Regions from separate parts of the Streptomyces sp. 351MFTsu5.1 genome, predicted to be linked through region 1. Evidence: riboswitches for the same ligand, from Rfam matches in the RefSeq annotation. Region 1 holds a riboswitch; each other region holds the start of a gene.
What was found. A riboswitch is a leader RNA that binds a small molecule or an ion and turns the genes downstream of it on or off. The one in region 1 is predicted to bind cyclic di-AMP.

Region 1 (9,386 bases):
CCACCTGACCCCGGTCGCGGCGGTGTGCCTCTGGTACGACGTCGGTTCGCGCCACGAGGTCAAGGGCCGTACCGGCCTGGCTCACCTCTTCGAGCACCTGATGTTCCAGGGCTCCAAGCAGGTGCACGGCAACGGGCACTTCGAGCTCGTCCAGGGCGCGGGCGGCTCGCTCAACGGCACCACCAGCTTCGAGCGCACCAACTACTTCGAGACCATGCCCACCCACCAGCTGGAGCTCGCCCTCTGGCTGGAGGCCGACCGCATGGGCTCCCTGCTGGCCGCCCTCGACGACGAGTCGATGGAGAACCAGCGCGACGTCGTCAAGAACGAGCGCAGGCAGCGCTACGACAACGTCCCCTACGGCACCGCGTTCGAGAAGCTCACCGCGCTCGCCTACCCCGAGGGCCACCCCTACCACCACACCCCGATCGGTTCGATGGCCGACCTGGACGCGGCCACCCTGGAGGACGCCCGCGCGTTCTTCCGCACCTACTACGCGCCCAACAACGCCGTCCTGTCGGTCGTCGGCGACATCGACCCGGAGCAGACGCTCGCCTGGATCGAGAAGTACTTCGGTTCCATCCCCTCGCACGACGGCAAGCCCGCACCCCGCGACGGCTCGCTTCCCGAGACCATCGGCGAGCAGTTGCGCGAGGTCGTCGAGGAGGAGGTCCCCGCGCGCGCGTTGATGGCCGCCTACCGGCTGCCCCACGACGGCACCCGCGAGGCGGACGCGGCCGACCTCGCCCTGACCGTCCTCGGCGGCGGCGAGTCGTCCCGCCTCTACAACCGGCTCGTACGACGCGACCGTACGGCCGTCGCGGCCGGCTTCGGCCTGCTGCGCCTCGCCGGAGCGCCCTCCCTCGGCTGGCTGGACGTGAAGACCTCCGGGGACGTCGAGGTGCCGGTCATCGAGGCCGCCATCGACGAGGAGCTCGCCCGGTTCGCCGCGGAGGGGCCCACCGCCGAGGAGATGGAGCGAGCCCAGGCCCAGTTGGAGCGCGAGTGGCTGGACCGGCTCGGCACCGTCGCGGGCCGCGCCGACGAACTGTGCCGCTATGCCGTCCTGTTCGGCGACCCGCAGCTCGCCCTCACCGCCGTGCAGCGCGTCCTGGACGTGACCGCCGAGGAGGTCCAGGCCGTCGCCAAGGCCAAGCTGCGTCCCGACAACCGCGCGGTGCTGGTCTACGAGCCCACCGCACCCGCCGAGATCGCCGACAGCGCCGAGGACGCCTCCGAGGACCCGCAGGCCGCGGCGACCGTAGAAGCCACCGACGAGAACGAGGAGGCGGCCAAGTGACCGAGCTCGCCGCGATGGAATTCCACCCGCAGCCGCAGGCGGGCGAGCCCAAGGTCTGGGCCTTCCCCGCCCCCGAGCGCGGAACGCTCGACAACGGCCTCACCCTGCTGCGCTGCCACCGCCCCGGCCAGCAGGTCGTCGCCGTCGAGGTGCTCCTGGACGCGCCCCTGGACGCCGAACCGGCCGGCCTGGACGGCGTCGCCACGATCATGGCGCGCGCGTTCTCCGAGGGCACCGACAAGCACTCCGCCGAGGACTTCGCCGCCGAGCTGGAGCGCTGCGGCGCCACCCTCGACGCGCACGCCGACCACCCCGGCGTCCGCCTCAGCCTCGAGGTGCCCGCCTCCCGCCTCGCCAAGGCGCTCGGTCTGCTGGCCGACGCCCTCAGGGCGCCCGCGTTCGCGGACAGCGAGGTCGAACGGCTCGTCACCAACCGCCTGGACGAGATCCCGCACGAGCTGGCCAACCCGTCCCGCCGCGCCGCCAAGGAGCTCTCCCGGGAGCTGTTCCCGGCGGACTCGCGCATGTCCCGTCCGCGCCAGGGCACCGCGGAGACCGTCGAGAACATCGACTCCGCCGCCGTACGCGCCTTCTACGAGAAGCACGTACGCCCCGCCACCGCGACCGCCGTGGTCGTCGGCGACCTCACCGGCATCGACCTGGACGCGCTGCTCGCCGACACCCTCGGCTCCTGGACCGGCTCGGCGGCCCAGCCGCGCCCGGTGCCGCCGGTGACCGCCGACGACACCGGCAGGGTCGTCATCGTGGACCGCCCCGGAGCCGTCCAGACGCAGCTCCTGATCGGCCGTACCGGCGCCGACCGGCACGCACGCGTGTGGCCGGCGCAGGTGCTCGGCACGTACTGCCTCGGTGGCACCCTCACCTCCCGCCTGGACCGGGTCCTGCGCGAGGAGAAGGGCTACACCTACGGCGTGCGCGCGTTCGGGCAGGTCCTCAGGTCAGCCCCGGACGGCTCGGGGGCCGCGATGCTCGCCATCAGCGGCTCCGTGGACACCCCGAACACCGGTCCCGCCCTGGACGACCTGTGGAAGGTGCTGCGCACGCTCGCCGAGGGCGGTCTCACCGACGCCGAGCGCGATGTCGCCGTGCAGAACCTCGTGGGGGTGGCGCCGCTCAAGTACGAGACGGCGGCGGCCGTCGCGAGCACGCTGGCCGACCAGGTCGAGCAGCACCTGCCCGACGACTACCAGGCGACGCTGTACCAGCAGCTCGCCGCCACCGGCACCGTGGAGGCCACCGCGGCCGTCGTGAACGCCTTCCCGGTGGACCGGTTGGTGACGGTCCTGGTCGGCGACGCGGCCGCCATCAAGGCGCCCGTGGAGGCCCTCGGCATCGGCGAGGTCAAGGTCGTGACGGCCGAGTAGGGCAAGTGCCGTCGAGGGGCCCTGGTGACGGATGCGTCACCAGGGCCCCTTCGACACCCAGGTCACTTAGATGTCCGAATTGGGTGGGAGGTTGCCTGTCTGCCCTGTGGGATGCGCTACAAACACCGTGATCCGTTTGGGTCTTGAAACCCGCCCCGCTTAGCGTCATCCGGGCTGTTCGTCAGGCACTGCGCCGCGCCCGCGGCACCGGACAGCCATCGCCGAGTCCCCGTACGGCGCGAGCCAGGGGAGCCGGGGACCCACACCAAGTCCCTGGGGTGAATCGGACGTCCGTGCAGCGCGCGGAGGCCCGTAGGAGACCTTCCTGCTCCGAACCCGTCAGCTAACCCGGTAGGCGAGAAGGAAGGAAAGGATCAGCCATCACATGGCGTTCACCTGCGCCACCGGGAAGCACCGCCGTCCCAGCCGTATGAAGCGCACCACCGCCCGCGCCGCGGGCGTCGCCGCCCTCGCCACCACCGGCGTCATCGGCGCTGTCGCCGCCCCGGCGCTCGCCGCCGACAACTCCGCCACCGCCGTGGAGCAGAGCGGTCTCATGCCCGTCGTCAGCACCGGCCAGTCGCTCGCCGCGCAGATCGACGCGCAGGCCGTGGCCCAGGAGCAGGCCGCCGCGCAGAAGAAGGCGGCCGCCGAGGCCAGGCGCAAGGCCGAGGCCAGGGCCAAGGAGATACGCGAGGCCAAGGAGCGCGCCGCCCGCGAGGCCGAGCGCAAGCGTCTCAACGCCTTCGTCGCCCCGATCTCCGGCTCCTACATCTCCACCGGCTACAAGAGCGGCGGCTCGATCTGGTCGTCCGGCAGCCACACCGGAGTCGACTTCCACGCTGCCAGCGGCACCTCCGTGCACGCGGTCGGCCGCGGCACCGTCGTGGAGGCCGGCTGGGGCGGGTCGTACGGCAACAACATCGTGATCAGGATGGCCGACGGCACGTACACCCAGTACGGCCACCTGTCGTCCATCGGCGTCTCGGTCGGCCAGTCGGTCACCCCGGGGCAGCAGATCGGCCTGTCCGGCGCGACCGGCAACGTCACCGGGCCGCACCTGCACTTCGAGGCGCGCACCAGCCCCGACTACGGCTCGGACATCGACCCCGTCGCCTACCTGCGCTCGCACGGCGTCAACGTCTGACACCGCTTCCGCGCGAGACCTCCGCGCGATCTCCGCGAAACCCCGGCTCCCCGAGCCGGGGTTTCGTCGTTTCCGGAGCCCCCTTGTCCAAAAAATATCCCCGGATTCCGGTCCGCCGTCGGAAATTCCCGCTGATTGCAATAGAGTCACTGAACACACGTCAATCGGCGACGTTTCGCGGGGATTAAGACGGAGGTCGGACATGCGTATTCCGGCGCACTCGGTATGCACGGCGATCCGGGACGACATCGTCGCCGGTGTCCACGAGCGCGGCAGCCGGCTCACCGAGGAACTGCTCGCCCGCCGCTACGGCGTCTCCCGTGTCCCGGTCCGGGAGGCCCTGCGCACCCTGGAGGCCGAGGGCTTCGTGGTGACGCGGCGGCACGCGGGCGCGTGCGTCGCCGAACCGACCGAGCAGGAGGGCGCGGACCTCCTGGAGATGCGCCTGCTCCTCGAACCGCTCGGCGCCGCCCGGGCCGCCCAGCGGCGCACCGAGGCCCATCTGAAGGTGCTGCGCGGCCTGGTCCGGCTGGGTCAGGAGCGTGCCAGGCGGGGCAACAGCGAGGATCTGCGCTCCCTGGGGGGCTGGTTCCACGAGACGCTCGCCCAGGCCTCCGGCAGCCCGGCGATGACCTCGGTGCTGACCCAGCTGCGGCACAAGATCGCCTGGATGTACGTCGTGGACGCACCGGCCGACCCGGTGGAGTCGTGGGCGGAGCACGGCGCGATCGTGGACGCGGTGGCGCGCGGGGACGGCGAGCGCGCGCGGGCGATCACGGCACTGCACACCGAGCGCTCGGGTGCGGCGCACCGGCTGCGGCTCACTTCGGGGGCGGACCGCGCGGACCGTGTGAGGACCTCGCAACATCCTGTAAACGTGACGGGCCTGCGGCATTAACACAGGCGCCGTATACAAAGAGGGGGAAATTCGTGGGGCAGTATTTCTGCTGCCCGTGAAAGGGAAATGCGAAGGGCCCGCCCGATAATCCGGACGAGCCCTTCGACTTGTTTTACCGCGCTGTGCCCCGGAGAACTCAGACGGTCTCGGGAAGCTCCTCGAGTCCCTCGGCGACCAGCTTGGCGAGCCGGTCGAGGGCCGCGTCCGCGCCCTCGGCGTCGGAGGCGAGGACGACCTCCTCGCCGCCCTGGGCGCCGAGGCCGAGGACGGCCAGCATGGAGGCCGCGTTGACGGGGTTGCCGTCGGCCTTGGCGATCGTCACCGGGATGCCTGCGGCCGTGGCGGCCCGGACGAAGATGGAAGCGGGTCGGGCGTGGAGGCCCTCGGCCCAGCCGACGTTGACGCGGCGCTCAGCCATGTGATGCTGCCCTTCGGTGTTCAGGGTTGTCTAGACCAGTTTCCCACACGTGAAGCGTCTCCGGAGGGGACCCGATGTCCCTCCCGGGGTGAGCCGCCGGACCGCGGCCTCGGTCCGGCGTCCGTCCTTGTACCCGCTCGCGCGTTGTCCACAGACTGCCTCGCGCCGTTGTCGTACGCGAGCCGTACTCTGGGGCCCATGCAGAGCGCGTCGGACCGGCACGAGTACCCCGCCCACTGGGAGGCCGACGTAGTGCTGCGCGACGGCGGCACCGCGCGCATCAGGCCCATCACCGTCGACGACGCCGATCGCCTGGTCAGCTTCTACGAGCAGGTCTCGGACGAGTCGAAGTACTACCGCTTCTTCGCGCCCTACCCACGCCTGTCCGCCAAGGACGTCCACCGCTTCACGCACCACGACTTCGTGGACCGGGTGGGACTCGCCGTCACCATCGGCGGCGAGTTCATCGCCACCGTACGCTACGACCGCATCGGCGAGGACGGCATGCCCGCCTCCGCCCCGGCCGACGAGGCCGAGGTCGCCTTCCTCGTCCAGGACGCCCACCAGGGGCGCGGTGTCGCCTCCGCGCTCCTCGAACACATCGGGGCGGTCGCGCGCGAGCGCGGCATCCGGCGCTTCGCCGCCGAGGTGCTGCCCGCCAACGTCAAGATGATCAAGGTGTTCACCGACGCCGGGTACACCCAGAAGCGCAGCTTCGAGGACGGCGTCGTACGCCTGGAGTTCGACCTGGAGCCCACCGACCGCTCCCTCGCCGTGCAGTACGCGCGCGAGCAGCGCGCCGAGGCGCGGTCCGTGCAGCGGCTGCTCGCCCCCGGCTCCGTCGCCGTCATCGGCGTCGGCCGCACCCCCGGCGGCGTGGGCCGCAGCGTCCTCGCCAACATCCGTGACTACGGCTTCGAGGGCCGCCTGTACGCCGTGAACAAGGCGTTCCCCGAGGAGCAGAAGGACCTCGACGGGATCCCCGCCCACCGCTCGGTGAGCGACATCGACGGCCCCGTCGACCTCGCGGTCGTCGCCGTACCGGCCGACCACGTCCCCGACGTGGTCGCCGAGTGCGGGGCGCACGGCGTGCAGGGACTCGTCGTGCTGTCCGCGGGCTACGCCGAGAGCGGCCCCGAAGGACGCGAGCGCCAGCGCGAACTGGTCCGGCACGCACGCGCGTACGGCATGCGGATCATCGGCCCGAACGCCTTCGGCATCATCAACACCCACCCGGACGTCCGGCTCAACGCGTCCCTGGCCCCCGAGACCCCCCGCCCCGGCCGGATCGGCCTGTTCGCCCAGTCGGGCGCCATCGGCATCGCCCTGCTCTCCCGGCTGCACCGCCGCGGCGGCGGGGTCACCGGCGTCACCGGCGTCTCCACCTTCGTCTCCTCCGGCAACCGCGCGGACGTCTCCGGCAACGACGTCCTCCAGTACTGGTACGACGACCCAGACACCGACGTCGTCCTCATGTACCTGGAGTCCATCGGCAACCCGCGCAAGTTCACCCGCCTCGCCCGGCGTACGGCGGCGGCGAAGCCCCTGGTCGTCGTGCAGGGCGCCGGATCCGCCCCGCAGGGCCACGCCGTACGCGCCACGCGCCTGCCGCACACCACCGTGTCCGCGCTGCTGAGGCAGGCCGGAGTGATCCGCGTCGACACCATCACCGAACTCGTCGACACCGGCCTGCTGCTGGCCCGCCAGCCGCTGCCCACCGGGCCCAAGGTGGCGATCCTCGGCAACTCCGAATCGCTCGGCCTGCTCACCTACGACGCGTGCGTGGCCGAGGGCCTGAAGCCCGCGACCCCGCTGGACCTGACCACCGCGGCCACGCCGGAGGACTTCCACGTGGCCCTCGCGCGCGCGCTCGCCGACGACTCCAGTGACGCGGTGATCGTGACGGCCATCCCGGCGGTCGGCGGGGGATCGGCGGGCGACGCCGCGCTCGCCGAGGCCCTCAGGTCCGCGGCGGAGCAGGTCCCCGGCAAGCCCGTCCTCGTGGTCCACGTCGAGCTCGGCGGCCTCGCGGAGGCCCTGTCCGCGGCGACCAGCACCGCACCCCAGGCCGCCGCGCTCCCGCCCGTGATCCGCGCCGACCACCCCTTCCGCGCCCTCGACCGGCTGCGCGCCGCCCCGGCCCCCGCCGAGCCGCCCGCCCCCGAGACCTCCGAACGCCTCATCCCCGCCTACCCCGCGGCCGAGCGCGCGGTGCGGGCCCTGTCCGACGTGGTGGAGTACGCCCAGTGGCGCCGGGACGCCGCCGAACCCGGCAAGGTGCCCGAGTACGACAACGTCGACGAGAAGGGCGCCGCCGCCCTCATCGACGGCCTGCTCACACGCGGGCAGGGCCTCACCCTCGGCAGCGACGAGACCTGCGAGCTGCTCGCCGCCTACGGCATCGAGGTCCACCGCGCGCTGCCCGCCCCCACCCCCGACGCCGCCGCGGAAGCCGCCCGCACCCTCGGCTACCCGGTCGCCCTCAAGGCCACCGCCCCGCACCTGCGCCACCGCGCCGACCTCGGCGGCGTACGCCTGGACCTCGCGGACGAGGAGCAGCTGCGACGGGCGTACAGCGAGCTGACCGAACTGTTCGGCACGCCCGACGAACTGCGGCTCGTGGTGCAGGGGATGGCCCCGCGCGGGGTGGACACCGTCATCCGGGCCGTCATCGACCCCGCCGCCGGTGCCGTGCTGTCCTTCGGACTCGCCGGAGCCGCCTCGCAGCTGCTCGGCGACACCGCGCACCGGCTGATTCCGGTCACCGACCGGGAGGCGGCGAGCCTCGTCCGATCGATCCGGACGGCCCCGCTCCTCTTCGGCTGGCGCGGCTCCACGCCCGTCGACACACCCGCCCTGGAGGAGCTGCTGCTGCGGGTGTCCCGGCTGGTCGACGACCATCCCGAGGTCGTGGCGGTCACCCTGGAGCCGGTCGTCGTCGCCCCGCGCGGCCTGAGCGTCCTCGGCGCCTCCGTACGGCTCGCGCCGCCGCCCGCCCGCGACGACCTCGGCCCGCGGACACTCCCCACGTACTGAGCTGCGGCGAGCGGTGCCTCGCAGTCAGTGCGCCCCCGTAGGATGGACGTCATGGCCAAGACCAGTACGACGACCCAGGGGCTGCGAGCGGCGATCGAGCGCAGCGGCTACTACCCGGCCCTCGTGGCCGAGGCGGTGGAGGCCGCCGTCGGCGGCGAGCCGATCCGGTCGTACCTGGTCCACCAGGAGACGACGTTCGACCAGAACGAGGTGCGCCGGCACGTGACCGTGCTCGTCCTCACCGACCACCGCTTCATCGTCAGCCACACCGACGAGCAGGCCGCGGACAGCACCTCCCCGACGCCGTACGCCACCACCTCCACGGAGTCCGTGAAGGTCGGCCGGATCTCGTCGGTCGTGGTCAGCCGGGTCGTCGCCAACCCCGAGCAGTACCAGCCGGGCACCCTGCCCCGCGAGGTCGTGCTGACCATCGGCTGGGGCGCCGTCTCCCGCATCGACCTGGAGCCCGCCGCCTGCGGCGACCCCAACTGCGAGGCGGACCACGGCTACACCGGCAGCTCCACGGCCGACGACCTCAGCCTGCGCGTCAGCGAGGCGGGCGACGGCCCGGACACCGTGCGCCAGGCGCTCGCCTTCGCGCAGGCCATCTCCGAGGCGACCGCGGACGTCACCCGCTGATGGCACAGCCGGCCGCCTGGGACCACCCCGAACCCCTCGCCCTCGACACCGCGCCCGTCCCCGAGTACGGCACCGGCTCCCTCGCCGACCTGCTGCCCACGCTGGCCGCCGGCATGGCCGTACCGGACATGACCGCCGCGATCACCGAGCTCACCCCCGCCGACCGGAACTGCGTGTTCCTGATCGACGGCCTGGGCTGGGAGCAGCTGAAGGCACACCCGGACGAGGCGCCCTTCATGACCTCGCTGCTCGGGAGCTCACGCGGCGGCACCGGCCGCCCCCTGACCACCGGTTACCCGGCGACCACCGCGACCTCCCTCGCCTCCGTCGGCACCGGCCGGCCGCCGGGAGCCCACGGCCTGCCCGGCTACACCGTGCGCAACCCGGCCACCGGCGAGCTGATGAACCAGCTGCGCTGGCAGCCGTGGACCAAGCCGGCCGTCTGGCAGCCGTACCCCACCGTCTTCCAACTCGCCCACCAGGCAGGGGTGCACGCGGCCCAGGTCACCTCGCCCACCTTCCAGAACACCCCGCTCACCAAGGTCGCTCTCAGCGGCGGGACC
Region 2 (9,386 bases), on a different contig from region 1:
CGTGCGCTACCTGCGCGCCATGCGCCCGTACGTCGAGAGCCTCTGGACGACCGGTGAGGATCTCGGTCTCAGCCAGGACCTGGTGGACCGGGCGGCCGCCGAGGCCGGCCTTGTCTCCTCGATCCAGGCGGTCTACCCGCTGCTCGACGACGCGACCGCGGCCCGACGGCGGCTCGCGGACGCCTTCGCCGTCGAGGTGGACGGCATCGGTCTCGACGAGCTGGCGGGCGGCTGTGGGGTCGCCGAGTCGGCGCTCGCGGCCCTGGACCGGGCCGGGGTGCCGTACGCGGGCACGCGCGTGGCCGTGCAGGGGCTGGGCACCATGGGCGGGGCCACGGCCCGCTTCCTCACCCGCGCGGGGCTCACCGTGGTGGCCGTCGCGGACATCAAGGGCACGATCCACAATCCCGCCGGCCTCGACGTCGAGGCGCTGCTGGCCGCCCGGGATCCCTACGGCACCGTGGACCGCTCCGTGTTGCGTCCCGCCGACCGTGAACTGCCCGGCGAGTCCTGGCTGTCGTCGGACGCGGAGGTGCTGGTGCCCGCGGCGGTCTCGTACGCGATCGACACCGGCAACCAGGCGCGGATCCGGGCCCGTTGGATCGTCGAGGCCGCCAACATGCCGGTCCTGCCCGCGGCGGAGGCGATGCTGGCCGCGCGCGGGGTCACCGTGCTGCCGGACGTGGTGGTCAACTCCGGGACGAACGCCTGGTGGTGGTGGACCCTGTTCGGTGACATCGACGCCGACGCGGACGCGGCCTTCTCTCACATACGGCGTTCCATGCGCGCCCTGGTCGAGCAGATGCTGGCACGCGCGGAGGCCGACGGCACCTCGCCGCGCGCCGCAGCTCACGCGCTGGTCGCGGACCGGCTGCCGGTGATCGCGGAGCGGTTCGGCTGGTACCGCTGACCTCGCCCCGGCCGGGCGGTGTGCTCCGGGCCGACGGATTAGGGTGAGCTCGTGGCGAGAGTGCGGTTGACAGTGGCCGAGCGGCGCGAGGAGCTGCTGCGGGCGGCCATCGAGCAGATCGAGGCGCGGGGCGTGGCGGCCGTCAGGATCGCCGACGTGGCGTCGGCGCTCGGGGTGAGCAACGCCCTGGTGCTCTATCACTTCTCGACGAAGGAGAAGCTGGTCGCCGCCGCGTTCACCTTCGCCGCCGAGGACGATCTCGCGCATCTGCGCAAGCTCCTCGGCCGCCGCACGAGCGCCCTGCGCCGGCTCCGCTCGGCCGTGCGCTGGTACGCCCCGACGGGCCAGGCCAAGGGGTGGCGGCTGTGGATCGAGGGCTGGGCGGTGGCGCTGCGCGAACCGGCCCTCCAGGAGGTCACCCGTGATCTCGACCGGCGCTGGAAGGCAGCCCTTGCGGAGGTGATCGCCGAGGGTGTCACGGCGGGCGAGTTCCACTGCCCGGACCCACAGGCCACGGCCCTGCGCCTCACGGCCCTCCTGGACGGCCTCGCCGTACAGCTGACGTCCTACGCCGGAGCGGTCCCCCGGACCCGCGCCCAGGAGTGGGTCGACGAGGCCTTGGCCCGCGAACTGGGCCTGGACAGGACGACGTTGACGCCGTAGCCGTAGCCACGAGCCCGCACACTGCGGACCACCCGTCGCCGCCGCCGGCCGGCCCGGCCGCCGGACAACTCCCGGCGCCGGACGGCCAACGGAGCGCTGGAACTCCCGTCGCCCGGCCCCTACGCCGTAGCCCGGTTGTCCCAGCTAACCCGCCCCGTGCTCTTGCACTCAGGCCACCGAAGCGATCCGTGTCTTGATGTCGTCCGGGGAGAGCACGCCCTTGGCCGTCACATGGTCGCCGGAGGACTCCCCGCGCAGTCGGCGGCCGATCCACGGCACCAGGAACTCCCGTGCCCAGTGGACGTCGTCGCGCCGCACGTCCAGTGGGCCGCGGGGCGGCAGCGGTGGCCATGGCTGGTCGGGGTCGGCCGGGACCTCCAGGCCGAGGACCTGCCCCGCACGGAGCGCCACACGCGTGTGCCCCTCCGCGGACAGGTGCAGCCGGTCGTGGTCCCAGGCCCGCCGGTCCTGGATCGTCTTCAGGGACCACAGATCGAGCACCGGGCACCCGTACCGGTCGGCGACGGCCCGCACATGGCCGTTGTACGTGGCGATCTTGCCGCGCAGGTGCTTGAGCACGGGCACGCCACGGGTGTCGAAGCCTGTGGTCACCATGACGGTGCCGCACGCCTCGGTGAGCCGGGCGACGGCCCGCTCGAAGCGCTCGGCGACCTCGTCGGGGTCGGTGCCGGGCCGGATGATGTCGTTGCCGCCGGCGCAGAACGACACCAGGTCCGGTGCCAGTTCGACGGCCTGCGGAAGCTGGTCCTCGACGATCTGGTCGAGCAGCTTTCCGCGCACGGCGAGATTGCTGTACCTGAATTCGCCCTCGGGCCGCCGGTCGGCGAGGAGCACCGCGAACCGGTCGGCCCAGCCGACGAACGCCCCGTCGGGGCCGGGGTCGCCGACGCCCTCGGTGAAGCTGTCCCCCACCGCCACGTACGACCCGATCACTGATCTGCTGTCATTCTTCGAATCGTCTGCCACAGCGGTTCATGATTCACCTTCGAATGTGACCTACGCGACCGTAGGAAGACCTTGACGTGCGGTGAGATAAGCCACTCCTAAAGTGTTGGCCAAACCAGGAATAGGTCCCTGATCACCACTGTTGGCGATGCGACCGCCACACCCGGAAGTCGTTACCGAACACCGAAGGCCGGACCCGGGGATCGGGGTCCGGCCTTCGGTGGCACAGGGGCGGGGTCAGCCGACGGCGACGCCCTTCGAGCGGAGGTAGGCGACCGGGTCCACGTCCGAGCCGTAGTCCGGCGTGGTGCGGATCTCGAAGTGCAGGTGCGGTCCCGTCACGTTGCCGGTGGCGCCGGAGAGACCGATCTGCTGCCCCTCGGACACGGTCTGACCGGCCGACACCGAGAGCTGCGAGAGGTGGGCGTACTGGGCGTAGTAGCCGTCGTTCAGCTTGATGACGACCTGGTTGCCGTAGGCACCGCCCCAGCCCGCGGAGACGACCGTGCCCGCGGCGACGGCCTTGAGCGGGGTGCCGGTGGGCACGACGAAGTCGACGCCGGTGTGGTAGCCGCTGGACCACATGGCACCCGCCACGTGGTACCCGGTGCCGATGGTGGCGCCGGTGACCGGCAGGGTGTAGCCGCTGGAGCTGCCGGAGCTCTGGGTCGCGGCCGCCGGCTTCGCCTCCGCCTTCTCCGGCTTCGGGGAAGATGCCTTCGGGGCGGACGACTTGGCCGGGGATCCGGTCTTCGTCGCGCCCGGGGCCGCCTTCTTGCCGATCGACAGCTTCAGGCCGGGGTGGATCAGCGAGGGGTCGTCGCCGACGGCCTCGCGGTTGTCGGCATAGAGCTTCTTCCAGCCACCGGCGACATTCTGCTCGTCCGCGATCTCCGAGAGGCAGTCGCCGACGCGCACCGAATAGGTGCGCACGGTCGAGGCCTTCGCGGTGTCTTTCCTGGCGGCGGTCCTCTCGGCCGACTTCTCGGCGGTCTTCTGCGTGACCGGAAGCGACTGAACTGCCTTTTCCGGCACCGACTGCGAGGTGGCGGCGTGGGCGCCGGTGGCTCCCATCAGCGGCAGCGCGAGCGCGGCGCCTCCGGTGCCGGCGACGGCTATCGAGCGGGTGAAGCGCTGGGACTTCGGGCGGCGGTGCTTACCCTTCGCGGGCATGACGAATTCCTCTCCGGCGCCTGCGAGGTGAGCTGTCGGGTGCGAGCTGGAGATGCCCGGCCGCGTCGGGACGCGGCTAAACCCCAAGCCTGTTCCGGAGACCGGAACAGGCGGTACTGCCTGTGGGTCCCCCGCTCCTGCCGTCACGGGTGAGTGTGTGCGGAATCCGTTCGGCGGCAGGATTGGGCGTCCGACCGGATCGGTGGCGAACGTAAACGAGCAAGACGCAAAGGGACAAGTGAGGGGTTCCGCGGGAATGCGTTCCCCTTGATCCCTTATGGGGATTACCGGTCACCCTGCGTCAATCGGAAGCCCGTCACCCACGCAAACCCCCTTGGGAATTATGCGGATTACGTGAACATGCCGTGCGACACACCGTCACGGATATGACGCTCCTCACGTCACGAATTCCCAAGATCCCGCACTTCGGAAGGAGTTGGAAAGAACCCAGCAATTCGGACAGAAGCCCTAGATGCGGCGCAGCCGGAAAACTGCCGCATCGAGGTCACCCCGCAGACCGGTGCGAAGTCCGTGATGCAGCAATACGGCCCCTCGGTGAACTTCGCCCGTTTCGAGGCATTCGTACGACGCCGTCGGGTCGAGCCCGCGCAGCCGCACCGCCGGCACGGGTTCCCCGTAGTGCTGGGCCTGAAGCCAGGCGAGCACGACCGTCTCCTCGCCGAGGACGTACTGCACCGCGCTCAGCCCGCCCCGCGGAGGACGCAGCCGGTACTGGTCGCCACGCTGGACCACGGGCCGGATCTCCTTGTAGAGGTCCACCCAGCGGCGGGCCTCGGCGAGCTCCTCCTCGGACCACTCCGTGAGGTCGCCCCCAACCCCGAGCACCCCGGCCATGGAGCTGACGAACCGGAACCTCAGCGAGCTCACACGGTCGTTGAGCTGGGTGTTGGGGCTGTCGGTGACCCAGGCGGCCATCACGCGCGCGGGGTGGATCTGGCTGAAGCCGTGCTGGATGGCGAGACGGTCGAGCGGGTCGGTGTTGTCCGAGGTCCACACCTGGTCGGTCCGGCTGAGCACCCCGAGGTCGATCCGGCCGCCGCCGCCCGAGCAGGACTCGAAGGCGACGCCGGGGTGGGCGGCACGCAGCCGGTCCAGCAGGGCGTAGAAGCCGTGCACATGGTCCACCCACAGGCGCTGCGGGTAGGGGTCCCCGGGCCAGCCGGCGTCGGTGAAGCAGCGGTTGAAGTCCCACTTGACGTAGTCGATCGGGGCGCTCGACAGCAGGGTGTCGAGCTGCTCCCAGAGGTACTCCTGGACGTCCTCGCGCGCGAGGTTCAGTACGAGCTGATTGCGGAACTCCGTCCGCTTTCGTCCCTCTTGGTACTGCACCCAGTCCGGGTGGGCGCGGTACAGCTCGCTGTCCGGGTTGACCATCTCCGGCTCGACCCAGATGCCGAACTGCATGCCGAGCGCGTGCACGGAGTCGCCGAGGGGCTTGAGACCGGCAGGGAAGCGGTCGGGGTTGGGGCTCCAGTCGCCGAGCCCGGCCCGGTCGCTGGTGCGGGTGCCGAACCAGCCGTCGTCGACCACGAACAGCTCGATCCCGGCCGCGGCGGCCCGGCGGGCCAGGGCGCCCTGCTGCTCCTCGGAGATGTCGAAGTTGGTGGCCTCCCAGGAGTTGAACAGCACCGGCCGGTCCTGGTCGGCGTCCGGGATGACGAACGCCCGCTGGTAGGCGTGCCAGGCCCGGCTCGCGCCGCCGAAACCGCCGTCGCTCCAGAGTCCGGCGAAGACGGGCGTCGTGAAGGACTCGCCCCCGCCCAGGCTGAGCAGGCCGGACTCGTCGTAGCCGGCACCGCCGGTTATCTGCACGCGCGCGTCGGGGAGTTGGGCGACGGCGATGCGCCAGGACCCCGACCAGCCGAGGGCGGCCCCGTAGACCTCGCCGCGCTCCTCGGTGGCGTCGGTGTCGAGCGCGACCCAGGGCAGGTGCTGATGGCCGGTGTGGCCGCGGCGGCTGCCGATGACCTTCTCGCCGTAGGTGAGCGGGGTCTGGGTGAGCAGGGACTCGGCGGCCCAGCGGCCGTGCAGCTGGGAGAGCCGCCAGCCGTCCTCGCGGTCGGGCAGGGTCCAGGTCGCGGAGTCGGCGCGCAGCAGCTCGACGGGGTCCGGGCCCTGGTTGACCAGGGTCACCCAGCGCTCCAGGACGTCGTGGCGCATCCGGTAGTGCAGGGTGATGGCCAGGCCGCCGTCGCGGAACCGCAGCCGCAGCTCGTCGCCCTCGGTGTCATGGGCCTCGAAGGTCCATTCGGTGCCGCGGCGCTCGGCGGTGCGCACGGACAGCGCGGGGCGGGTGAAGCGGGGGCCGCCCTCGACCGGGTACTCCTCGCGCCCGTCGAGCCGGGACTCGAAGGGCCAGTACTCCGGCAGCGGGCGCACCGCGAGCGCCTCGGCGTCGGCGAGGGCGATCCGGGGCCCCCAGTGCAGATGCAGCAGCTCGTCCTCGGGGGTGAGGTGCAGGGCGTAACTGCTGGCCGGCCCGGACAGAATCCACGTACGGCCGTTCTCGGCGATCTCCAGCATGGTGGTGCCCCTCACAGATTCGAACAGGTGCCAACAGGTGCGCTCAGGCAGCAACATCATCAATGGCCGGGGGCCCCTGCTGCAACGCCTGTGGACAACCCGATTGCCAGGCCTGTGGACAACTCATTGCCCCAGGAAGCCATGTCGTATGGTCGAGAGCGTGCCCGTCGACGAGCAGCGCCGACGGTGCCCGGCTGGGAGGAGCCCCCGTGACGCAGCAGATCCCGTCGACCGAACCCGAGCTCGCCGGAGTCCGCAACTTCCGTGACGTGGGCGGACTGCGGACGGTGGACGGACGTCGGGTGCGGTACGGGGTGCTGTTCCGCAGTGGCCACCTCGCGCACGCGACGGAGGACGACGCCGCCTTCCTGTCCTCGCTCGGCCTGCACACGATCTTCGACTTCCGCAACGCGGCGGACCAGAAGCTGGAGGGCCCCGACGTCGAGCTGCCGGGCGTCACCAATGTGAATCTGCCGCTGAGCGACCCGGCGGAGGGCACCTGGTTCTGGAAGATGGTCCGGGACGGGGACATCGAGCAGCTGCGGGAGCTGCTCGGCGACGGCAAGGCCGCGGCGCGGATGACCGGCTCCTACCGCACGATGATCAAGGAGCGCACCGCCGAGCACTCCCAGGTGGTGCGCTCCCTCGCCGAGGACAGCGTCCCCGCCCTCATGCACTGCGCGGCCGGCAAGGACCGCGCGGGCCTGGCCGTGGCGGTGACCCTGCTCGCCCTGGGCGTGGAGCGCGAGGCGATCGTGGCCGACTACCTGGAGTCGAACGCCAAGCACCGCCGCTACAAGGTCCGCCGCACCAGCACCTCCGCCGACGCGTACTCCCCCGAGGTCATGGAGCTGCTCAGCCCGCTGTTCGAAGCGCGCGCCGCATATCTGGAGGCCGCATTCGAGACCATCGAGGAGAGCTGGGGCGATGTCGACACCTACCTGGAGGAAGGTCTCGGCCTCACCCCCGAGATCCGCGAGCGGCTGCGGGAGCGCCTGCTCGACTGAGTCGTACGGCCCCTACTGTCCGGCTCCGACCTCGAAGAGCAGGTAGAGGAAGGCGGCGAAGACGTGTCCGGCCGCCAGGTAGATGAGAAGGCGTACCCACAGGGCGCGGGGAAACTTCTCCTCCATGTCGCTCATGGTGTCTCTCCAGGGGTGGGGCCCAGGCACAGGGTGGCCGTGGGACTCTGCAACAGGGTGTGGACGAACAGGAGCTCGACTCCCTCGGGATCCTGGGCGGCGATGCGGTGCGGGGTCAGCGAGTCGAAGTGCGCGCTGTCGCCGGGCCCGAGTCCGTGCGTGGCGTCGCCGAGGCGCAGGCGCAACCGTCCGCGCAGGACGTACAGCCATTCCTCGCCGGGGTGCACCCGCACGATGTCGCCCTGGGAGCCGTGCGGTACGCGCACCCGCAGGGCCTGCATGCCGCGTCCGGAGGCGCCGGCCTGGAAGTAGGTCCAGCCGCCGGCCGCGGTGGGCTCCATGTCTGCGGCGCGCACCACGGCGTCCCGGTCGACGACCGTCTCGCCGAGGAGTTCCGACACCGTCGTACCGTAGATGCGGGCGAGCGCGAGCAGCATCGGCAGCGAGGGCTGGCGCTGCCCGGTCTCCAGGCGGGAGAGGTGGGCGGCCGACAGCCCCGCGGCGGCGGCCGCGGCCTCCAGGGTGAGGGAGGCGCGGCGGCGCAGCGCGCGAAGCTGGGGAGCCACCGAGGGCAGCTCCGTGAAGGCTTCCGGGGAGCTCATGTCTCCATTCAGCCGCACCTTTGCCTCCGCGGCAAATTTCTTGCCTCAGAGGCAAAGACGTTCACAGTCCAGCCTCAGCGGAGGGCCACCGCCTGTTACGGCGTCACCGGTTGGCCACCGCCTGCTTCACCAGTGTCCTGCCGAAGTCCCACATCAGCCCGCTGCCGCTGTGCGCGTCGTCCATGACATCGGTGAAAGCGTCGACGAACCGGTCCACTTCCTTCTCGCCGACGACGAGCGGCGGGATCAGCTTGATGACCTCCAGGTGGTCGCCGGAGACCTGGGTGAGGATGCGGTGCCGCTGGAGCAGCGGTACGACGACCATCTGCGCGAACAGGCCCTTGCGGGCGGCCTGGAGCATGGTCCAGCGACCGCGCAGCTTGAGCGACCTGGGCTTGCCGAACTCGATGCCGATCATCAGGCCCCGGCCGCGGACGTCGGCGAGCAGCTCGTACTTGTCGACGAGCGCCGCGAGCCGGGACCTCAGCAGTTCGCCCGTCGCGCGGGCGTTGGCGACGATCTGCTCGTTCTCCATGACCGACAGGACCGCGAGCCCCGCCGCCATGGCCTGTGCGTTGGAGCCGAAGCTCGCCGAGTGCACCAGCACCCGGTCCATGGACGAGTAGACCTTCTTGAAGATCCAGTCCTTGCCGAGCGTGGCCCCGACCGGCACATAGCCGCCGGAGAGCGCCTTGGCCACGCAGACCAGGTCGGGCTCGACCCCGTCCTCGTGCTGGTAGGCGTAGAAGTCCCCGGTGCGCCCGAGCCCGGTCTGCACCTCGTCCGCGATGAGCAACGCCTTGTGCCGGCGCAGCAGTTCCTGCGCGGACCGCAGATAGCCGGGCGGGGCCTCGTGCACCCCCTTGCCCTGGATCGGCTCGACGACCAGGGCGGCCACGTCGCCCTTCTTCAACTCCCGGGCCAGGGCGTCGAGATCACCGAGCGGTACCGCCGTGTCGGGCAGCAGGGGTGCGAAGCCGTCCCGGAAGCCGGACTCGCCGTTGACCGAGAGCGAGCCGGTGGTCAGTCCGTGGAAGGCGTGGTCGCAGTACAGGACCCGCGGCCTGCCGGTGGCGTACCGGGCGAACTTCAGCGCGGTCTCCACCGCCTCCGTACCGCTGTTGCCGAAGAACACCCGGTCCAGGTGCGGGCTGTGGGCGAGGAGCTTCTCGGCCAGCAGCCCGGGCAGCGGCTGGCAGTCGAAGCGGGTGAGGTCGGCGAGCTGGGCGTCGAGGACGTCGTGCAGTGCCTTGCGGACGACGGGGTGGTGACGCCCGAGGCCCATCACCCCGAACCCGGCGAGCATGTCGAGGTACTCGTTGCCGTCCGCGTCCCAGAAGTACGCGCCCTCGCCGCGCTCGTAGACCTTGTCGAAGCCGATGGTGT
Region 3 (9,386 bases), on a different contig from region 1:
GAGCAGCGCCTCGGCCAGGGGCTGCCGGCCGAGCGCGGAGAAGCCGGTGCCGAGGACGGTGGTCGCCGCCACCGCCGTCAGGGCGCCCGGCGTCCCGGCCTCGGCGGCCCATCGCGCGCGCTCCCGCAGCAGTCGTACGGCGAATTCGGCGGCCAGTCCCAGCCAGGCCGCGCAGCCGATCACCAGGGCGATCCGGGACAGCGTCGCGTAGCCGGTCAGATGCAGCCCGACCGACAGGATGCCGGTCGCCAGCACGGCGGCCCCGGCGGCGGGCGGGCGCTGCGTCCACCAGACGCGCAGGGGGGAGTACGGGGAGGTACCGGCCATGGACCGATGCTAGGAAGCTCCGCGCAGCCCGCGAGCGGGGCGCGCACGCGCGCGTGGGGGAAATCGCCCGGGCGGGGCGGGCACACGCGCGTGGGGGACATCGCGCGGGCGCAGGCGCCCCGCCCGCGCCACGGGACCTCAGGCCGGTCGCACCACGCTGTGGATCGCCGACTCGCCGTCGTAGTAGATCGACTCCTCGCGGACGTACGCGCCCGGCTTGGGGGCGTGGATCATCATGCCGTTGCCGATGTAGAGGCCGACATGGGTGATGTCGTCGTAGAAGAAGACCAGGTCACCCGGCTGGGCGTCGGCCAGGGAGACCGTGGTGCCGGCGTTGACCTGGTCGTAGGTGACGCGGGGGAGGGTGACGCCGGCGGCCTTCCAGGCGGCCTGGGTGAGGCCTGAGCAGTCGTAGGAGCCGGGGCCGGTGGCGCCCCACACATAGGGCTTGCCGATCTGTGCGCGGGCGAAGGCGAGCGCCTTGGCGGCCCTGGTGGCGTACGAGGAGTCGGTCGCGGTCGAGGTGCCGGTGCCCGGCGTGCTCTCCTGCCGGCCCGCCTCCTGCGCGGCCTTCTCCGCGGCCGCCTGCTGCCGGGCCAGCTCCGCCGCCTTGCGGGCCGCGGCCTCCTGCTTCGCCTTCTCGATCGCCGCGAGGCGGGCCTTCTCCTGAGCCGTCAGCTCCGAGAGCAGCTCGCGCGCGTCGGCGAGCTTCTTCTGGACGGTCGCCTTCGCGGTCTTCAGGTCGCTCTGCGTCTCGGTGAGCGACTGGAGGCTCTGGGAGGCCTCCTGACGCTTCTTCATCGTCGCCGACTGCTCGGAGACGTAGTCGTCGACCGCGCCCTTCTGGCGGCTCGTGAGGCGGCCCATCAGCTGCGTCTGGTCGAAGTAGTCCTGCGGGGTGTCGGCGAGCAGGAAGGTCGCTGTGCCGGGCGCGGCGGCCCCGGTGCGGTACTGCTCGGCGGCGAAGGAACCGAGCTCCTCCCGGGCCTGGTTGAGCTTCTCGGTGCGCCGCGCGACGTCGTCGAGGAGCGTGTCGACCTGCTTGCGCTGCTTGGTCGTCCGCTCCTTGGCCGCGTTGTAGGTGTCGGTCGCCGACTCCGCCTGGCGGTAGAGGTCGTCGACCTTCTTCTCGACCTCTTCGAGACTGGGTTTGTCATCGGCCGGCGCGGCGTTCGCCGACTGGGACAGCAGGGCCACGGAGGTGAGCGCGGCCGTCGCGAGGGCCGGGGTCCGTATGCCTGCTACGCGCGTACCAGCGGGACGCGACTTGCGGTGCGACGCCAAGGGAGGCGACTCCTTCCGTGCTCCGCCTACCGGGTTAGCTGTCGGGTTCGGGCGGGAAGGGTTGCCCTACGGCGCTCCCGTGGGCGGGAGTCGGCCGATTCACCCCGGGGTTCGGTGGGTCCCCGGCTCCGGGCGCGCGGCGGCGCTGCCGGACTCGGCGGAGGCCGCGCGGCCCGGCGACGTTCGCCGGAGGGGGTCGTACGGCCTACCGGGAACGGTAGCCAACTGCTGTGGCCCCTGTGAAGGTTGATGTTCGATATGCCCGATACATTTTCGTGACCTTCGGTCAGGGGTGCGTGGCTGACGGTCGGCGCCGAGTGGTCTGTCGCGGCTCGAGTGCTTTTCCTGAGTGTGACCGCGAGGCGGAGGAAGGGCGGTTCCGGCGGGGCGCGGCGCCTGCCAGCCGGCCGCGGACCGTGACGACACGGCTCCGGAGGGTCGTGGGCCGGCGCCGGACGGGCGGGGTGCGACAGCTGTCGCGGCCTGCGCCCGGGCGCTGAGCGGGCCTGCGCCCGGGCGCTGGGCGTGCCGATTCCGGCGATGTTCTCAGGGCGGCGGCGGGCTGTCAGTGGGGCCCCCTAGACTCGGAGAGCGATGAGCAGCCTCTTTGACGACAGCTTCCTGGCGGACCTCCAGGCCCCTCGCGGGCACGCGGAGGAACCCCCGCCGCCGCCCGAGGACGACCACGTGCCGGAACCCGTTCCGGACGATCTGTTCGGCGGGAAGTTCGACGTGCCCCCGGACCGGGACGCCTACTACCGCGATGGCGCCCCCCGCCCGGTGCTGGACGCGGCCGCGCTCCTGGACGGGCTGAACGAGAACCAGCGCGCCGCCGTCGTGCACTCCGGCACCCCGCTGCTCATCGTGGCCGGCGCCGGCTCCGGCAAGACCCGGGTGCTCACCCACCGCATCGCCCACCTCCTCGGCGAGCGCCGTGTCCACCCCGGCCAGATCCTCGCGATCACCTTCACCAACAAGGCCGCGGGCGAGATGAAGGAGCGCGTCGAGCAGCTCGTCGGCCCGCGGGCCAACGCGATGTGGGTGATGACCTTCCACAGCGCGTGCGTGCGGATCCTGCGCAGGGAGTCGAAGAAGCTCGGGTTCACCTCCTCCTTCTCGATCTACGACGCCGCCGACTCGAAGCGTCTGATGGCCCTGGTCTGCCGCGACCTCGACCTCGACCCCAAGAAGTTCCCGCCGAAGTCCTTCAGCGCCAAGATCAGCAACCTGAAGAACGAGCTGATCGACGAGGAGGACTTCGCCGCCCAGGCCGCCGACGGCTTCGAGAAGACCCTCGCCCAGGCCTACGCCATGTACCAGTCGCGGCTGCGCGAGGCCAACGCCCTCGACTTCGACGACCTGATCATGACGACGGTCAACCTGCTGCGCGCCTTCCCGGACGTCGCCGAGCACTACCGCCGCCGCTTCCGGCACGTCCTCGTCGACGAGTACCAGGACACCAACCACGCCCAGTACGCGCTGGTCAGGGAGCTGGTCGGCACCTCCGAGCACCCCGTCGACGTACCGCCGAGCGAACACGACCTGCCGCCCGCCGAGCTCTGTGTCGTCGGTGACGCCGACCAGTCGATCTACGCCTTCCGCGGCGCGACCATCCGCAACATCCTCCAGTTCGAGGAGGACTACCCGGACGCGGTGACGATCCTCCTGGAGCAGAACTACCGCTCCACCCAGACGATCCTCACCGCCGCCAATGCCGTCATCGAGCGCAACGAGTCCCGCCGCCCCAAGAACCTGTGGACCAACGCGGGCGCGGGTGCGCGCATCACCGGCTATGTCGCCGACACCGAGCACGACGAGGCGCAGTTCGTCGCCGACGAGATAGACCGTCTCACCGACGCGGGCGACGCGAAGGCCGGCGATGTCGCGGTCTTCTACCGCACCAACGCGCAGTCCCGTGTCTTCGAAGAGGTCTTCATCCGCGTCGGCCTGCCCTACAAGGTCGTCGGCGGCGTCCGCTTCTACGAGCGCAAGGAGGTCCGGGACGTCCTGGCCTACCTGCGCGTCCTCGCCAACCCGGAGGACTCGGTGCCGCTGCGCCGGATCCTCAACGTGCCCAAGCGGGGCATCGGCGACCGCGCGGAGGCGATGATCGACGCGCTTTCCCAGCGCGAGAAGATCAGCTTCCCGCAGGCGCTCAAGCGCGTCGACGAGGCGTACGGCATGGCGGCGCGCTCCACCAACGCCGTGAAGCGGTTCAACGTGCTGATGGAGGAGCTCCGGACCGTCGTCGAGTCCGGCGCGGGCCCGGCGACCGTCCTGGAAGCCGTTCTCGAACGCACCGGTTACCTCGCCGAGTTGCAGGCCTCCACCGACCCGCAGGACGAGACACGGATCGAGAACCTCCAGGAACTCGCCGCCGTGGCGCTGGAGTTCGAGCAGGAGTCCGGCGAGGGCGAGGAGACCGGGTCGCTCTCCGACTTCCTGGAGCGGGTCGCCCTCGTCGCCGACTCCGACCAGATCCCCGACGAGGACGAGGACGGCTCCGGCGTCATCACCCTGATGACCCTGCACACCGCCAAGGGCCTGGAGTTCCCGGTCGTCTTCCTCACCGGCATGGAGGACGGCGTGTTCCCGCACATGCGCGCCCTCGGCCAGACCAAGGAGCTGGAGGAGGAGCGGCGGCTTGCGTACGTCGGCATCACGCGCGCGCGTGAGCGGCTGTACCTCACCCGGTCCTCCCTTCGCAGCGCGTGGGGGCAGCCGTCGTACAACCCGCCGTCCCGCTTCCTGGAGGAGATCCCGGCGCAGCACGTCGACTGGAAGCGCACGGGGGCGACCGCCGCCCCCGCGGGGCCGGTCTCGGGCGTCGCCGCCTCGCTGTCCTCGTCCCGGTCGCGATCCTCGGCGTCGGGTGCGTCCGGCTTCGCGACCCGCAGGACCTCGGAGAAGCCGGTGGTCGCGCTCGCCGTCGGCGACCGGGTCACCCACGACCAGTTCGGACTCGGCACCGTGGTCGGGGTCAAGGGCACCGGCGCCAACGCCGAGGCGACGATCGACTTCGGGGAAGCGAAGCCGAAGCGACTGCTGCTGCGGTACGCGCCGGTGGAGAAGCTGTAGCTCCGCGCAAGCGAAAGGGCCGGTCCGGGGGTTCTGCTCCGGGTCCGGCCCTTCGGCGTCGGCGTGCGGCTCGGGTTACGTCGGGTCCAGCCCGTGGCTGCGCAGCCACGGCAGGGGGTCTATGGCCGAACCGCCCGCCGGGTGCACCTCGAAGTGCAGGTGGGGGCCGGTCGAGTTGCCGGAGTTGCCGGAGTACGCGATCGGATCGCCGGCCTTGACCGTCGTACCGGAGGAGACGCGGTAGCTGGAGAGGTGGCAGTACCACGTCTCCGTGCCGTCCTTCGCGGTCACGACCATCATGTTGCCGTACGCGCTGTTCCACTGCGTGCGCACGGTGCCGTCGGTCGCGGCCATCACCGTCGTGCCGTACGACACCGGGAAGTCGATGCCGGTGTGGACGGACATCCAGTTGACGCCGGCCTGGCCGAAGTAGGCACTGAGACCCCGCTGTGCGACCGGGAGCGCGAACTTCGGGCGCAGCCGCTCCTTGCGGGCCGCCTCCTCCGCCGCCTTCTTCTTCTCGGCCACCTGCTGGGCCTTGAGGTCGATGCGCTCCTGGGTACGGCTGGCCCGGTCGGCGAAGTCGTCGGCGCCGGCCGAGAGGCTCTCGAGCTGGGTGTCCAGCTTGTCGTTCGCGACGGACGGCTTGACCGCGGTCGGGTCCGCCAGCGTCTTCGCGGTGCTCTGCTCGCCGCCGGTCAGCGTGCCGACCGAGGCGGCGGCGATCCCGGCGACCCCCATGACACACGCCGAGGGAACGGCGATCGTCAGCAGCGCGGAGCGCTTCGCGGGCATACGGCGGCGGGAGCGGTTGGCGTTGCGGGCGGCGACGCGGGAGCCCGGGGCGGGCGTCGCCGCGGCCGAGGGAGCCTCCTCCTGGTCGTCCAGGAGCCGGCCGTCGATGTCGTGCACGGCGGGCATCTCGCCGGTGCCGGTGAGGGCGGCGTCGATGGACTCGCCCTCGTGCGAGGTGTGTTCGGCGTAGCCGTCGCCGTCGCCGTAAGGATTCGCCTCGTCGTACGCGTGGCCTTCGGCGTAGGCGTGGGTCTCGTCGTACGGGTGGCTCTCGTCGTACCCGGCCTGCTCGAAAGCGGTCGTCGCGTGCGGGTCGGCCGCCGGGCCGTCGGAGTTCCACTGCGTGGCGTCGTACGCACCGGTGTCGAAGGCCTGCGTGCCCCATTCCCACTGCTGGGTCCGGTCGGCCTGGTGCGCGGCGGGGTCGAGCTGCTGCCAGGCGCCGGCGTCCCACTCGCCGCTGTGGTCGGGGCCACCCGACTGCGGGGGGATCGCGCCGAGGTGCTGCTGGTCGCCGCCCCACTGCGTGGCGTCGTACGCGCCGGTGTCGTAGGCGGCGTGGTGCTGGGCCGCGTACATGTCGTAGTTCAGGGTCTGGTGGCCGCCGGTGTTCCACCGCGTGGCGTCGTACGAACCGGTGCCGTCGCCCGGCATGTTGCCGAAGAGCGGGTCCGCCTCGAAGGTGCCGGTGGCGTTTGAGGCGTCCGGGCCAGGGAAACCAGTGGCGTCATAACCGCCGTACGTGGTGAAGTCGCCGTACTGGGCCTCCTGGGAGCCGTACGACGCATAGGGCGACGAGTCGGCGTCGGAAGCCGGAGCCGGGGTGGTCATTGTCCCCGACGGGTGACGGTCGTTCACCAACTTCTCTTTCGCCTCGACAACAGGGGCTGCCAGAGCAGTGCGGCGACTGTACCCGGCGGTACGCGGGCGCGACAATCTTCAACTGGTTTCGGGCGCGCAGGAAACGGGCATTCGGCCGTGTTTCGGGGGAGTGCGGGCGGGAGTTTGGCCCTGTGTTCGAGAGTTGTTCGATGTCGGTCGGTGACCTGAAGGCTGTCTGCGGGCTGTTGACGCCCTGTCGAAGCCCTGCGCCAGCCGCCCGTTATGGCTCTTACAGCCGTTACAGCCGTTACAGCCCTAACGGTGCTTACGGCCGTTACGCCACGGTCAGTCCGCCGGTGCGGCCCGCCGTCTCCTCTCCGGGGTGTGCGGTGTCGAGCACCTGCCGTATGCCGCTCGCCACGGCGGGGTGCACGGGCAGGGCGAGATGGCCGATCCCGCTCACCCGGACGTTCTCCGCCATCAGATCGGCGTGGTCGATGCACGCGGCATCCAGCGGGTCCATCAGGTGGTCCAGGTCGCTCCAGAAGCTGACGAAGTGCGTACGGCACCCCGGCGCCGGCTGGGTGAGCTCCTCCAGCAGCTCCGAGCCGGGGCGCATCTGGCGCACGATCGGGTGCGCGTTCGCCAGCGGCGCCACCCGGGTGCCGGAGTGCGGGGTGCCGAGGGTGACCAGCGTGCGGACCCGGACGTCGCCGCCCAGGCGCTGCACGTAGTACCGGGCGATGAGGCCCCCGAGGCTGTGCCCGACGACATCGACCTGCCGGCTGCCCGTGCGCTCACAGATTCCCTCGATGTGCCGGCCCAGCAGCTCCGCCGCGACACGGATGTCGCAGGTCAGCGGGGAGTAGTTCAGGGATTCGATCTGCTGCCTGCCGTGCTGGGCGAGGCTGCGGCGTAGAAGTACGAACACGGAGCGGTTGTCGATGAAGCCGTGCAGCAGCACGACCGGCGGCTTGGCCTCGGTCGGCAGCTGGGCGGCGCCGTCCTCCGGGGAGGGGAGTGAGGGGAGCGAGGAGCGGCGCTCCTGGACGATGCCCGAGGGGTAGAGGAGGAGGTGGCCCGCGAGGATCGCCATCTCCAGCGCGGTCGCTTTCAGGAGGGCCATGGAGAGTCCCGCCAGTCTGCCGGGCAGCAGGCGCTGGCAGAGGGGGAGAAAGGGCAGCGCCGCCTTGGTGACCTTCATGGCCGACCTCCTGTCGGCACACGGGAGGACAGCTCCGTCCCCCGTGTGCGCTCGTGGGGAGCCGCGGCGAAGGTCGTCATCGGCGTCGACGGAGCGCGAGTGGGGCGCGCGAGGCGGGTGCGGCGTGCGGCGCGGGTTCCGGGGCGCCGGACGGTCCGGCGGTGCCGAGGAGGTGTGCGGTGCTGTTGTTGCTGTTTGTACCTGTGTTTGTCCTTGTCGGGCGGACGGTGTCCGTGGTGCTGGTGGTGCGCCGGTGACGTGCCTTACCTGTCCTGCGTGCCCTTCGTGCCGTCGCCGGTGCGCCGCACCGCCGTGGCGCGCAGACTGCGGCGCGGCGGTGCGACGACCTCGTTGCGGCTCCCGAACGTGTCCCATCATCTGATTTCCCCCTCGATGACCATCGGAAACAGCCGGTCGCGGTACGGCGGCGACAACGTCCGTTCACATTCACGGTCTGTGCGGTACTAGTCGGTAGGAACGCAGTCGCTTCATGGAGGCAGTGATGGGTGTGGCAGCCGGTCCGATCCGCGTGGTGGTGGCCAAGCCGGGGCTCGACGGCCACGACCGTGGAGCCAAGGTGATCGCGAGGGCCCTGCGCGACGCGGGCATGGAGGTCATCTACACCGGGCTCCATCAGACTCCCGAGCAGATCGTCGCCACCGCGATCCAGGAGGACGCCGACGCGATCGGCCTCTCCATCCTCTCCGGGGCCCACAACACGCTCTTCGCGGCGGTGATCGACCTGCTGAAGGAGCGGGAAGCGGAGGACATCCTCGTCTTCGGCGGCGGGATCATCCCGGAGGCGGACATCCCGGCGCTGAAGCAGAAGGGCGTCGCGGAGATCTTCACGCCGGGGGCGACTACGCAGGCGATCGTGGACTGGGTGCGGGACAATGTGCGGCGGCCGGCAGAGGCGTAGGAAGCCTTGCGGTGGGTTTCGGGGTGCAGGCCGGTGGGGGCTGGTCGCGCCCACGCGGCGGCGGTAGCCGCAGATGCATCACAGCCCCGCGCCCCTGAGGTGGCTGTCCGGCAGGTCGGCCAGGCCGCCAGGCGGGTCGGCCAGGCGGGTCGGCCAGGCGGGTCGGCCAGGCTGCCAGGCGGGTCTGCTGAGGCAACCGCCCCCAGCAGCACGCCGGACGGCCATTACGCTTCCGACTCCCCCTCCAGTTCCTCCGCCATCGCACCCCGCAACCGCAAGGTCGTCACCAGGCGCTGGAAGGCCTCCGCCCAGTAACCCCCCGCGCCGGGACTCGCGTCCTCTCCCTCGTCCGGGACCGCCATCAGGCCCTCCAGACGCGCAGCCTCCCCCGGATCGAGACACCGCTCCGCCAGCCCCATCACCCCACTGAAACTCCACGGATAACTGCCTGCGTCCCGGGCGATGTTGAGCGCGTCCACCACCGCGCGTCCCAGCGGCCCAGCCCACGGCACGGTGCAGACTCCGAGCAGTTGGAACGCCTCGGACAGGCCGTGCGTCGCGATGAACCCCGCTACCCACTCGGCCCGCTCCTCCGCCCCCAGGGTGCCGAGCAGCTTGGCCCGCTCGGCCAACGACACCGCCCCCGGCCCCCCGGCTTCCGGCGCCGCCGGCACCCCGAGCAGGGCGCGGGCCCACCGGGCGTCCCGTTGCCGCACGGCGGCCCGGCACCACGCCGCGTGCAGCTCGTCGCGCCAGTCGTCCGCCACCGGCAGCGACACGATCTCCTCGGGGGTCCGTCCGCCCAGCCGATCAGGCCACCCGCTCAGCGGCGCCGCCTCCACCAACTGCCCGAACCACCAGGACCGTTCACCCCGGCCCGAGGGCGCCTTCGCCACGACGCCGTCGCGCTCCATGCCCGGGTCGCACTCGTGCGGTGCCTCGACGACGAGCGTCGGC

Region 2: it holds a riboswitch for cyclic di-AMP, as region 1 does, so the genes downstream of both, H295_RS0110970 (M23 family metallopeptidase) here and H295_RS0130765 (M23 family metallopeptidase) in region 1, are expected to answer to the same signal.
Region 3: it holds a riboswitch for cyclic di-AMP, as region 1 does, so the genes downstream of both, H295_RS0112595 (C40 family peptidase) here and H295_RS0130765 (M23 family metallopeptidase) in region 1, are expected to answer to the same signal.

The regions. Positions count from the first base shown of each region.
Region 1 is NZ_KB911790.1:125,386-134,771, forward strand. It holds gene H295_RS0130755 (M16 family metallopeptidase) at 1-1,300, shown strand, start outside; gene H295_RS0130760 (M16 family metallopeptidase) at 1,297-2,685, shown strand; cyclic di-AMP (ydaO/yuaA leader) riboswitch at 2,895-3,057, shown strand; gene H295_RS0130765 (M23 family metallopeptidase) at 3,071-3,832, shown strand; gene H295_RS0130770 (GntR family transcriptional regulator) at 4,035-4,730, shown strand; gene H295_RS0130775 (HPr family phosphocarrier protein) at 4,867-5,148, opposite strand; gene H295_RS0130780 (bifunctional GNAT family N-acetyltransferase/acetate--CoA ligase family protein) at 5,347-8,184, shown strand; gene H295_RS0130785 (DUF5998 family protein) at 8,227-8,823, shown strand; gene H295_RS0130790 (alkaline phosphatase family protein) at 8,823-9,386, shown strand, end outside.
Region 2 is NZ_KB911778.1:290,756-300,141, forward strand. It holds gene H295_RS0110955 (glutamate dehydrogenase) at 1-910, shown strand, start outside; gene H295_RS0110960 (TetR/AcrR family transcriptional regulator) at 962-1,573, shown strand; gene H295_RS0110965 (SGNH/GDSL hydrolase family protein) at 1,742-2,527, opposite strand; gene H295_RS0110970 (M23 family metallopeptidase) at 2,777-3,712, opposite strand; cyclic di-AMP (ydaO/yuaA leader) riboswitch at 3,717-3,878, opposite strand; gene H295_RS0110975 (alpha-galactosidase) at 4,181-6,256, opposite strand; gene H295_RS0110980 (tyrosine-protein phosphatase) at 6,466-7,263, shown strand; gene H295_RS43120 (DUF6126 family protein) at 7,276-7,398, opposite strand; gene H295_RS0110990 (helix-turn-helix domain-containing protein) at 7,395-8,000, opposite strand; gene H295_RS0110995 (aspartate aminotransferase family protein) at 8,104-9,386, opposite strand, start outside.
Region 3 is NZ_KB911779.1:114,301-123,686, reverse strand. It holds gene H295_RS0112600 (tellurite resistance/C4-dicarboxylate transporter family protein) at 1-327, opposite strand, end outside; gene H295_RS0112595 (C40 family peptidase) at 466-1,611, opposite strand; cyclic di-AMP (ydaO/yuaA leader) riboswitch at 1,620-1,766, opposite strand; gene pcrA (DNA helicase PcrA) at 2,206-4,689, shown strand; gene H295_RS0112585 (M23 family metallopeptidase) at 4,765-6,315, opposite strand; gene H295_RS0112580 (lipase family alpha/beta hydrolase) at 6,641-7,510, opposite strand; gene H295_RS0112575 (cobalamin B12-binding domain-containing protein) at 8,013-8,429, shown strand; gene H295_RS0112570 (DUF5691 domain-containing protein) at 8,654-9,386, opposite strand, start outside.